DNA from 3 places in the Arthrobacter sp. BC5 genome. Region 3 is predicted to be linked to each of the others. Evidence: riboswitches for the same ligand, from Rfam matches in the RefSeq annotation. Region 3 holds a riboswitch; each other region holds the start of a gene.
What was found. A riboswitch is a leader RNA that binds a small molecule or an ion and turns the genes downstream of it on or off. The one in region 3 is predicted to bind cyclic di-AMP.
Positions count from the first base shown of each region.

Region 1: another riboswitch for cyclic di-AMP. It lies ahead of AC1MFI_RS14015 (LysM peptidoglycan-binding domain-containing protein); the one in region 3 lies ahead of AC1MFI_RS18740 (C40 family peptidase).
Region 2: another riboswitch for cyclic di-AMP. It lies ahead of AC1MFI_RS17925 (LysM peptidoglycan-binding domain-containing protein); the one in region 3 lies ahead of AC1MFI_RS18740 (C40 family peptidase).

Region 1 is NZ_CM155273.1:2,988,035-2,991,303, forward strand. Features, by position in the region: gene AC1MFI_RS14005 (cytochrome c biogenesis CcdA family protein) at 1-7, opposite strand, end outside; gene AC1MFI_RS14010 (DsbA family protein) at 7-699, opposite strand; gene AC1MFI_RS14015 (LysM peptidoglycan-binding domain-containing protein) at 1,032-1,835, opposite strand; cyclic di-AMP (ydaO/yuaA leader) riboswitch at 1,895-2,074, opposite strand; gene AC1MFI_RS14020 (PQQ-binding-like beta-propeller repeat protein) at 2,453-3,269, opposite strand, start outside.
Region 2 is NZ_JBWXPX010000002.1:76,092-79,360, forward strand. Features, by position in the region: gene AC1MFI_RS17920 (ATP-grasp domain-containing protein) at 1-412, opposite strand, end outside; gene AC1MFI_RS17925 (LysM peptidoglycan-binding domain-containing protein) at 1,161-2,063, opposite strand; cyclic di-AMP (ydaO/yuaA leader) riboswitch at 2,066-2,290, opposite strand; gene AC1MFI_RS17930 (metal-sensitive transcriptional regulator) at 2,600-3,019, shown strand; gene AC1MFI_RS17935 (four-helix bundle copper-binding protein) at 3,173-3,269, opposite strand, start outside.
Region 3 is NZ_JBWXPX010000002.1:238,132-241,400, forward strand. Features, by position in the region: gene AC1MFI_RS18735 (cytochrome c oxidase assembly protein) at 1-243, opposite strand, end outside; gene AC1MFI_RS18740 (C40 family peptidase) at 529-1,440, opposite strand; cyclic di-AMP (ydaO/yuaA leader) riboswitch at 1,443-1,663, opposite strand; gene AC1MFI_RS18745 (heparan-alpha-glucosaminide N-acetyltransferase domain-containing protein) at 2,094-3,269, shown strand, end outside.

The sequences.
Region 1 (3,269 bases), on a different replicon from region 3:
TCACCATTACTGGGCTTCGGCTTCGGCTAACGCCGCGTCGATGATCTCCTCAAAGACTTCCAGTGGCTGAGCTCCGGTGAGCGGCACATCGTTGATGAGGAAGGTCGGGGTTCCGGTGGCACCCAGGGCGGCGGCTTCCTCTGCGTCGGCTGTCACTGTCTGCTGCAGTTCCTTCGAGTCCAGGTCAGCCGTGAACCGTTCGATGTCAGGCACGCCGACGTTCTTAGCGATCCGGATCAGTTCCTCTGGCGGAAGCGCGATATGACCCCTTTCCGGGGCGTCGGCGAACACTGCCTTGTTGAATTCCCAGAACTTGCCTTGTTCCCCGGCTGCGCGTCCTGCGACCGCGGCCTGGAACGATTCCTCCCCGAAGACGGGCAGATCCCGCCACTCGATCCTTACCTGGCCCTCGTCGACGTACTTGTCGACCAAGGGGGGCAACGTGTTCCGGGAGAAAACCCCGCAGAACGGGCAACGGTAATCGGCGTACTCGACCACTACCACCGGAGCATCAACGGCCCCCAGTGCTGTCGCATCGCCGTCTATTCGGCGGGACTTATCCAGGTCCACCTCGCTGGGGCCAACGGATTCCCGGACACCGCTCACGGCAGATCCTTCCTGCCCCTGGGAGGTTTGCTCTTCAGTGATGAAGAAACCGATGAGCAACACCAATGTTGTTACCGCGAGTGTGGCAAGCACGGTGAGCAGGGTGTGGCGACTCGGGCGGGAACCCGTACGTGGCCCTGATGACATAAAGAGCTCCTGATGTAACGACCGGTCCACCTCTTTTCCTGATGCTGGCGGAGGGCGGTGTGTATGGAAGGGATAGGCCACATCGGTGGCGGGGAGTCGTTCGGCCGAGCAGCCTGAGGGGCCCTGAGCCGGCAGGATCGACTGACGAGGTGGCGCCCGTTGCTCGGTCCGGGCGTGGGCGCCACCTCGTGATCGACGTCCTACTCATTCACCTCGTCGAGAACCCGGGCACGTCGCGCACCATCTCGGCTGGTTCCGCCGGCGAGGTGAATGAGTTGTTAGCCGTTGACCCGATAGTAGATGGGACCGGAACCGACGTTCACGCTCTCCTCGATGGTTTGGTTCCCATTCCAGCCGCTGTGGATCGCGCGGCCTCCGCCGAGGTAGACCGCGTTATGGGAAAACCCCATGCCGCCATCGGCGTAGTACACGAAATCGCCAGGCTGCGGGTCCGATACCTGCGTGGCGTAGGACATCAGTGACTCGGGCGATTCATCACCGACGCCCTGGATCCCTGCCGCCCGCAGAGCGACTTCACCCAGGACGGTGCAGTCCTGGATCGCACCGAGTTGAGCCCTTGCTGATCCCAGGATGGCCTGGTTGATCGAGGTCGAAGCACTCTCGCTGCCCTGACCGATAGGGGTGATGGTTGCCGACTGTGCGCTTATCCCGCTCTGAACCTGAGCCGGGATTCCGGCTGCGTCGTACTGCCGGGACTGCTCGGCAGGTGCACCAGCCGAGGAAGCAGCGAGCTTGATGCTGTCACCCGGGTAGATGATGGAGCTGATGGTGAGGTTGTTGGCGGCCAGGAGCGTTTCCAGGTCCACCTGGTGGCGTGCGCTGATCAAACCCAGGGTGTCCCCGGGCTGCACCGTGTAGACGCTTCCAGCCCCCGACATGCTGAGAGCACCGGAGGACGGATTGACCGGTGACGCAAGCGCCGAAGTTCCGCTATACGTCCCGGATGCCGTGGCGCTGGCCTGGGCCGGGGCGGCCATGGTCAGCAACAACCCTGAGCCGACAATAATGACAGCCGCCTGGCGTCCCATCCGAGATCCCTGACGCACGGTGTTACCGGACACCAAGGTGCGCGCGCTTGTGCTCGCGCGGTGCCGTCCGTGGGTTCTTGACTGTGACATACATAACCTCTCCCTATACCTGCGAGGTGAGCTGTCGGGTTCGGGTAGGAGTCACCCGGCCGGCGGACCTAGCGTCCGCGCGGCTTCACCCCAAGGATTCGCATGGAATCCGCAAAATTGGGTTCCCCGCCTCTGCCTCGATGATCTGTGGACCCGGTTTCCGGCAGAGTTCGGTAAGAAACCAGGACGCCGCAACCAGATGAGCGGCACGGGGACCAACCTACCCGAAAATCATAAATGTATGAACATTTGTGGGAGGAGGCTGTGGGCCGCGTATCGCCAGCCAGTCAGCTGGCCGCAGGATGGTTGTTCCTCTCGTCTCTTCCTGGTTCGCGCGGCGGGCCCGTTCTTGGACAACACCCGCGCGCGGCGTCAACCCTGCCGGCACAGGCCACGTTGCTCCACCAGCGACATCCAGCCTCTTGCGGCGGCTCCTCCGGCAGTACAGCTAGCTCAGCGGGGAACCGCTAACCGGTGAGGGGGCTAGCCCAGCGGAAAGTGACCGCTACCGTGACCCTTATCGTGGTCACCGCAACCGCAGTGGCTGCTTCCGCGTCCGGTCACCGAGTTGAATCACCTTGGCTGTCAGCGGGCATTACGCGAGGGGTTGCAACTGCATATGTCCCGCTTTGATTCGTGGGGAACAAGGCGGTGCCGTCGGGAAGCATGGCCAGGGGAAGCATGTACTCGCCCGAGGCGAGGGTCGTCCCGGAATCAAGATCGATTCTGGCTGCTTGGCCGTTGACCTGGGCGTAGACCATCCCGGCGCCGGCGGCCGATACCTGGGCTTGGCCGGCAAATTCCCTGGCCCACAGAAGGCCCTCTCCAGGCCGCGCGGCTGTCACTGTGTATCCACCCTCCGGGCGCTGTGAGGTGAAAAGCACGGTGTGTGAGGCGTCATCCACTGTGGCCATACCCGATGGAGTTCCATCCACCCTGCCCAGTGGCGCACCGGTCCTGAGATCGTGGATGACGGACACAGGGGCAACCACCCCCGCAGGGTCGGCCCATTCCACGATTACGAGACCTCCGGTAGATGGTCCGTAGCTGCCTTCGTACTGGGCGCTGGCCCCCGGGCTAACACCGGAGGGGCCGGGGCTTAGTTCCGCGGACGCCCATAGTGTTTCGCCGGAGTGGCTGTCGGTGGCGAAGAAGGTGTCCGCGGTGCCCGTCAACGCGGTCCCATGGTGCTCGTAGAGAGCGGCACCGGCATGTTCGTCCACGACTGCGCCTGATGCGGCATCGAGCAACGTCGCTGGGGGTTGCTCGCTAGTGAGCGCCTTGGGCGTGTTGGCAAAGAGTAATCCGCCGCCGGGCGAAGGGCCGGGAACTTCGGTCGGTCCCCAGAGGACGTCCCCGTCTGCGGCGGAGAACGCC
Region 2 (3,269 bases), 160 kb from region 3:
CGGCAACAGGCTTCTGCAGGATGGGTTCCGCCCCTACGCTGCGAATCCGCTCGACCTGCCCGCGCGCGGCGGACGCGTTCGCAAAGAGTTTCGCCTCGATCCGCAGCGGGTGCGTCTGGTTGGGCGCCCAATGCTCCTTGCACTTGATGACCACAGGTCCAGACCACACCGCCAGAGCCTGATCTGTGGCCAGTTCCGTATGTGGGGAGGCCAACCCTGCTTTTTCGGCGTACTGAGCGAGGCGGACCTTGTCCAACACCGTCTCGACGACGTCATAGTCTGGGTGCGCGACCGGCAATGGGATCTGCGTCCTATAGGCCGCCAGCGCGGCCATCCAGTCGTCGCCTCCCCCGAAGACAATGTCGAACCCGCCGTCGGTGGCGGCGCGGCGCACCCCGTCCACGAAGGGCATCCCATCCTCACGTGGCCTCGGCACCCGGTAGGCAACGTCGCTTGCCCGCGAGGACCCCAAAACGCCGCCACCTTCTGGGGTACCAATACCGACGTACCAGCCGCCAGCCTTGAACGCCCGAGCCGCAGCGAGGGCACCCCGATCACGGCCCGTCGCCACGATCAGTACCCGCGGGCTTGGGGCTTTCTGCACCCTCGACCCCTCAGGATCAGTACCGTGCCCAGTATCAACGGGACTGGCTGGCAGGTCGGGCGAGTTGTACATGCTGGTTCCTCGGTTATGACGTAGGTTGACGGGTCCCCCAGATGACCACTGCGGCTAGGCGGCATAAGAGCGCCTAGACCAAAAGCTAATCAGCCTAACCAAGAGCACCGCCAACGACACAGCTGGATCTGACTTCACTTTCCCTCGGCGGACCGGCCAGCCCGGGTGCACGGCACCTGAGGTCTAAATATCGTCAGCATCACCAAGCGGTCCAACAGATCCCGGGCACACGTACGACCTACTGCACAGGTTGGGCGCTAACACGCAATGCATACAGGAGTATCAGCGCAATCCGCAGAGGCGGCCCCGCCTGCTGAAAAGCGTCGCCGTGAATGCGCTGCTGCACGGATCACTGGGAAACCACTGATCGGGGTGCTGACAGGGGTTGAAGCGTCAAAGCAGAGAGTGGCAGGCACCCCCGTCCAGGGCACCTGCCACTCTTGTTCAGCTTACGGACACTACTGCGCGTCCGCTGAATCTAGTGTTAGCCGTTGACCCGCACGAAGGACGAACCGGCGAGGTCCGACAGGGGGTGCTTGATCGTGAGGTTCGCACCATTCATGCCGCTGCTGATGACCTCACCGTTGCCGACGTAGATCGCGATGTGGCCGGGGCGGATGACCAAGTCACCGGGGGCGGGGGTCGAGACGACCGTGCCGTACTGGTAGAACTGCGTGGGGCCGAGGTCTCCGACGTTCTTGCCGATCGAGCGCAGGGCCCGCTCGACGAGGATCGTGCAGTCCTGAATGGAGCCGAGCTGGCCGTAGGCCGAGGCAACAAGGGCTGCGCCGACGCCGCTGGCGGGGACCGCAGGAGCCGCGGGGGCTGCCGGGGCGATCGGGGCGATGGTGGCCGAGGTCAGCTGGATGCCGGCCGGTGTGGCTGCGGGTGCCGCGGCGGCAGCTGCGGGGGCGGGCGCTGCGTAGAAGACCTGGCTGGCAGGTGCTGCTGCGGGGACAGCTGCGGGGCTGACGGCAGCGCTGGCGCTTCCGGTGAGGTTGATCTGCTGTCCGGGGTAGATGACCGATGCGTAGGACAGGCCGTTCTGGGCCAGGAGCGTGTTGAGGTTCAGGCCGTGCTTGGCAGCGATGGCACCGAGGGTGTCGCCGGCGACGACGGTGTGGATTCCGGCTGCAGCGGCAGGAGCTGCAACAACTGCGGGAGCGACGGGGGCCTGGGCTACGGTGCCCGTGGTGGCTTCCTGGGTGTAGGTGCCGGCCTGTGCGGGGGCGCCGACGGCGAAGACGAGGCCGCCGGTTGCTGCTGCGATGATGGCCGGCTTACCCAGTGCTACTGCACCGGTCTTCGCGGAGTGCGACAGGCCTTCGAGGGCGATGGAGTGGGTGACGACGGCGCGGTGGCGCGCCGGAATGGACGTACGTGACATGGTGATTGCCTCTCCCATGCCTGCGGGGTGAGCTGTCGGGTTCGGATGGGAGTGCACCCGGCCGTCGTTCAATCCTGTGCATTCCTGCAGTCGCGGACGCAACGTACAGGTCGTGCCTAGGTTGTCGGATCGACTTAACCCCGAGGGTCATCGCACAGATACATGCGGTGGCCCGGTGGAAACGTGGTTCCCCCGTCCCTGCCTACTGGGTGGTGCGAACGGTTCCCGGATGCAGCGGCAGGGCTCGGCATTCTGCGCGGGAGTATGGTCTCGGCGGGGTGCCGGGAACATTCGACGAGAATACCCCAGGGTGGTATCAAAGTCACGTTCAGGTAACGGAGTGCGGCGTGTCTCCACAACACGCCGTAAACCGAATACCTGATGGTTACCGAGGTCAACAAAGCGCGGCCGATATAAGGACAGGGGGCCTAGCGACCAGCGATACTGGAAGCTGCTGCGCGATGGGCGCAGCAGGGGAAGGCACCAACGATCTCGGGCCGGTACAACCGGATTGCATCGATTGGTGGTGAAAGGGAATGACCGTGAGCTCCGGAACCGGAACGCATGCCAGCATTGCAACATCTCACGCAGCGGTCTCCGCAGCAGCCGGTGAGGCCACAGGACCCGACGCGGGCCAGAACCAAAAGGCGATAGGGCACACAGTTCATGGATACGCAGCGGACAAGGATGCGTACCTACGACGCCTGAAGCGCATTGAAGGTCAAGTGCGCGGTATCGCCCGCATGGTCGACGAGGACAAGTACTGCATCGATATCCTCACGCAGGTCGCCGCGGTCAACAGCGCCATGCACGCTGTCAGCCTCGGATTGCTCGAGAACCACCTCCAGCACTGTGTCGTCGACGCAGCTCACGAAGCCGCGACGAGCGGATCCTCCGACGTCATCGACGCCAAGGTCAAGGAAGCAACTCAGGCGATCAGCAGGCTGCTGCGCTAAACCCGGGCCTCCTCGCCGAGCGCTGAACACGGACGCTGAACACGAGCGCCGAGAATGAGCGCCGGGCGTGAGGGGGGTGAGGGTTTTCCGACGACGGCTTCTTGGCGGCTGCTCCTGGGGGCCTTAGTGCGGGGCAGCCGCCGGTGACCGAGTTCAGCTGAGGGTAGCGGCGAGTTCGCGGCAGGCCGTCTCGCAGCGGCGGCATGCTTCGGCGCAGATCCTGCAGTGTTCGTGCATCTGCGCGTGCTGC
Region 3 (3,269 bases):
GACTCCTGCGCCCATGGTGATCATGATGATAATGCAGCCCGATAGGAAGATTGCCGTCCGCCATACCGGCCAGGACCGACCAGTGGACCACAGGCGGATGGCGCCGGCTAGGTACAACAGGCCAAGCACCAGGGCGATGGCAGGGATCAGCGGGATGGGTTGCAGTGTCGGCGCCAGGTAGGTCGCCCATGTCGGTGGGGCTTCGGGTATCCAGACCGGCCCGCTAACCCACGGATTATTCACTGATGTCCAACCATCCCAACGTCACGGTCTCGCCTGTGATTTAGCGTATCGAGCCCGGAGCGCCACATACGGCACTCAATGCCATCCTGCCCAGAAACGGAAGCAGAAGCATAACGAGCGGTACCAGCAGTTCGTGCCGGACCTTCACCCTGACCGTCATCCAAGCAGGTAGCGACGGGAGCGCAATAAAGAGCCGAGCGCGCATTGAAATAGCGGCAAGCACCCCCGTCCAGGGCACTTGCCGCTACCTCAGCTTAGATCGACCACCTGACTGAAGGGGTGGGGTTAGCCGCTAACCCGCACGAAAGAGGATCCGGCGAGGTCAGACAGGGGGTGCTCCATGGTGGCGTTGATGCCGTTCATTCCGCTGCTGATGACCTTGCCGCCGCCGACGTAGATGGCGACGTGGCCCGGCCGGATCACGAGGTCACCGGGTGCTGGGGTGGCGACGACAGTTCCGAACTGGAAGAACTGCATCGGGCCGAGGTCTCCGACGTTCTTGCCGATCGAGCGCAGGGCCCGCTCGACGAGGACGGTGCAGTCCTGGGTTGAACCGATCTGGGCATAGGCCGAGGCGACCAGGGCTGCCCCGACACCACTGGCGGCGACGGTGGGCTGCGACGGAGCGGGCGTGATCGGAGCGATTGAGGCCGAGGTCAGGGAAATTCCTGCAGGCGCTGCTGCAGGAGCAGGTGCTGCGGCCGGTGCACTGTAGAAGACCTGGTTGGCAGGTGCGGCAGCCGGAACCGTGGCTGCGCTGACAGCAACACTGGCAGCGGCGCCGCCGGAGAGCTTGATCTGCTGGCCCGGGTAGATGACCGAGGCGTAGGACAGGCCGTTGCTTGCCAGCAGTGCGTCAAGGTTCACGCCGTGCTTGGCAGCGATAACGCCCATCGTGTCACCGGAGGCAACCGTGTACACGCCGGCAGCAGATGCTGCAGGAGCCTGAGCGGGTGCAGGTGCAACGGTGGCTGCGGGAGCCTGTACAGCAACAGCGCTGGAGGTGTCCTGCGTGTAGGTCCCCGCCTGGGCAGCGGGGGCTCCGACAGCGAAAACGAGGCCGCCGGTAGCAGCTGCAATGATGGCCGGCTTGCCCAGCGCCGCAGCGCCGGTCTTCGCGGAATACGACAGGCCCTCGAGGGCGATTGAGTGGGTGACGACCGCGCGGTGGCGCGCAGGAATGGATGAACGTGACATGGTGATTGCCTCTCCCATGCCTGCGGGGTGAGCTGTCGGGTTCGGATGGGAGTCACCCGGCCGTCGTTCAAGCCTGTGCATTCCTGCAGTCGCGGACGCTACTTCAGGTCGTGCCTAGGTTGTCGGATCGACTTAACCCCAAGGATCATCGCACTCACGTGCTGTGACCCGGTGGAAACGTGGTTCCCCCGTCCCTGCCAACTGGGTTTTACGAACGGGTCCCGGAAGCAGTGGCAGGGCTCGGCATTCTGCGCGGGAGGATGATCTCGACGGGTGCCGGGATCACTTGAGGAGAATACCTCAGGGCGGTATCAATAGTCACGTTCAGGTAACGCAACCCGGCGTGTTGTGCAACACGCCGTTAGAAGGGCCGCGAAAGAGGCCCTGCAGAACTGCCAACCGCGCTGTTCGCTCGGACGCCCTCACCGCTGACTCCGACCTACATGCGAACCCTAACTCGCCCGAGCACCAGCTTGGTTTGAGTATGTCGACTCGACCCGGGACCACCAGAACGGTCTGATTGAGGACCGGACTATCGTTTGCTTTGATGACCACGTAGGTGTCGTCCCGGCGATGTCCGTTGTTCATGAAGCGCTCTGAGTGGCTTCCCGACGGGTCAATGGTGGCGCGGGACACTGTGAGACTATCTGGAAGTGCATACGAAGCTTTTCCCAGGGCGATTGACCGGAATCGATGCAGCTCGCGGAATTGCTCTTTTTGGCATGATGAGCACCCACATTTTTCCGCTCTACTCACCAGGTACCAGCAATGCAACGTGGATAGCGCTCGTTTTTTCCGGCAGGGCATCAGGTCTTTTCGCCGTTGTTGCGGGAATCGGGCTCGCCTTCCTGACGGGTGGAAGCTCGCCGCACCGAGATGGGGCCCTCGCTGCAGATCGTAGGGGCATCGTCATCCGCGCGCTCATCATCGCTCTGACTGGGTTGGTACTCGGCGGAGTGGAGACAAACATTGCGATCATCTTGTTCCACTACGGCATCCTGTTTCTCGTCGCCCTGCCCTTCACAGGTCTGCCGTTCAAGGCTTTGGCTGCATGGGCTGTTGCTTGGACACTGCTGTCACCGGTTGCCGCGTACCTTCTGCGGCCACTGGTGAGGGAAAATGTAGACCCGTCCTCGTTGGGTGCGAACCCGACCTTTGAACACTTTTTCGAACCCCGGACACTTTTTGCCGACGTCTTTCTCACGGGTTACTACCCCGTCCTGCAATGGCTAAGTTTCGTCCTGATCGGTATGGCCATCGGCCGCCTCAACCTCCGACGCCTCGGCGTCCAGCTAGGACTGCTTGGTGCAGGACTCACAACGGCCATCATGGCAAAGCTGATCAGTGCCGAGCTGCTCGGACGCGGAGGCGGGCTACAAGCCCTTTTGAGGACGCCCGACGGAAACGCCTACCCCCTTGAAACAATGCTCAACGTAGGCCTTACCGGGATCAACCAGTCCGGGTCGTGGTGGTGGCTCGCCGTCAGCGCACCGCACTCGGGCGCACCGCTGGACCTTCTGCATGTAGCCGGATCAGCCACAGCCACGATTGCTATCTGCTTCCTGGTGACACGCAAGTACCCGAACCTACTCCTGCCGTTGTCAGCGACCGGGGCCATGACGCTGACGCTGTATTCGCTGCATATAGCCGTCATGAGCGCGGCCGGCCAACTGAATCCATCACCCGATGCAGTGCAACTGTTCTGGGTACAAGTGGTGATTGCGGTAGGGCTCGGCATTTTCTTCCACCGGTTGAAGGTCCGAGGTCCTCTTGAGCTTCTCATCTCGGGTGCGGCAGGTGCTGCCCGGAAAGGTGACTGGAAGCAAAAC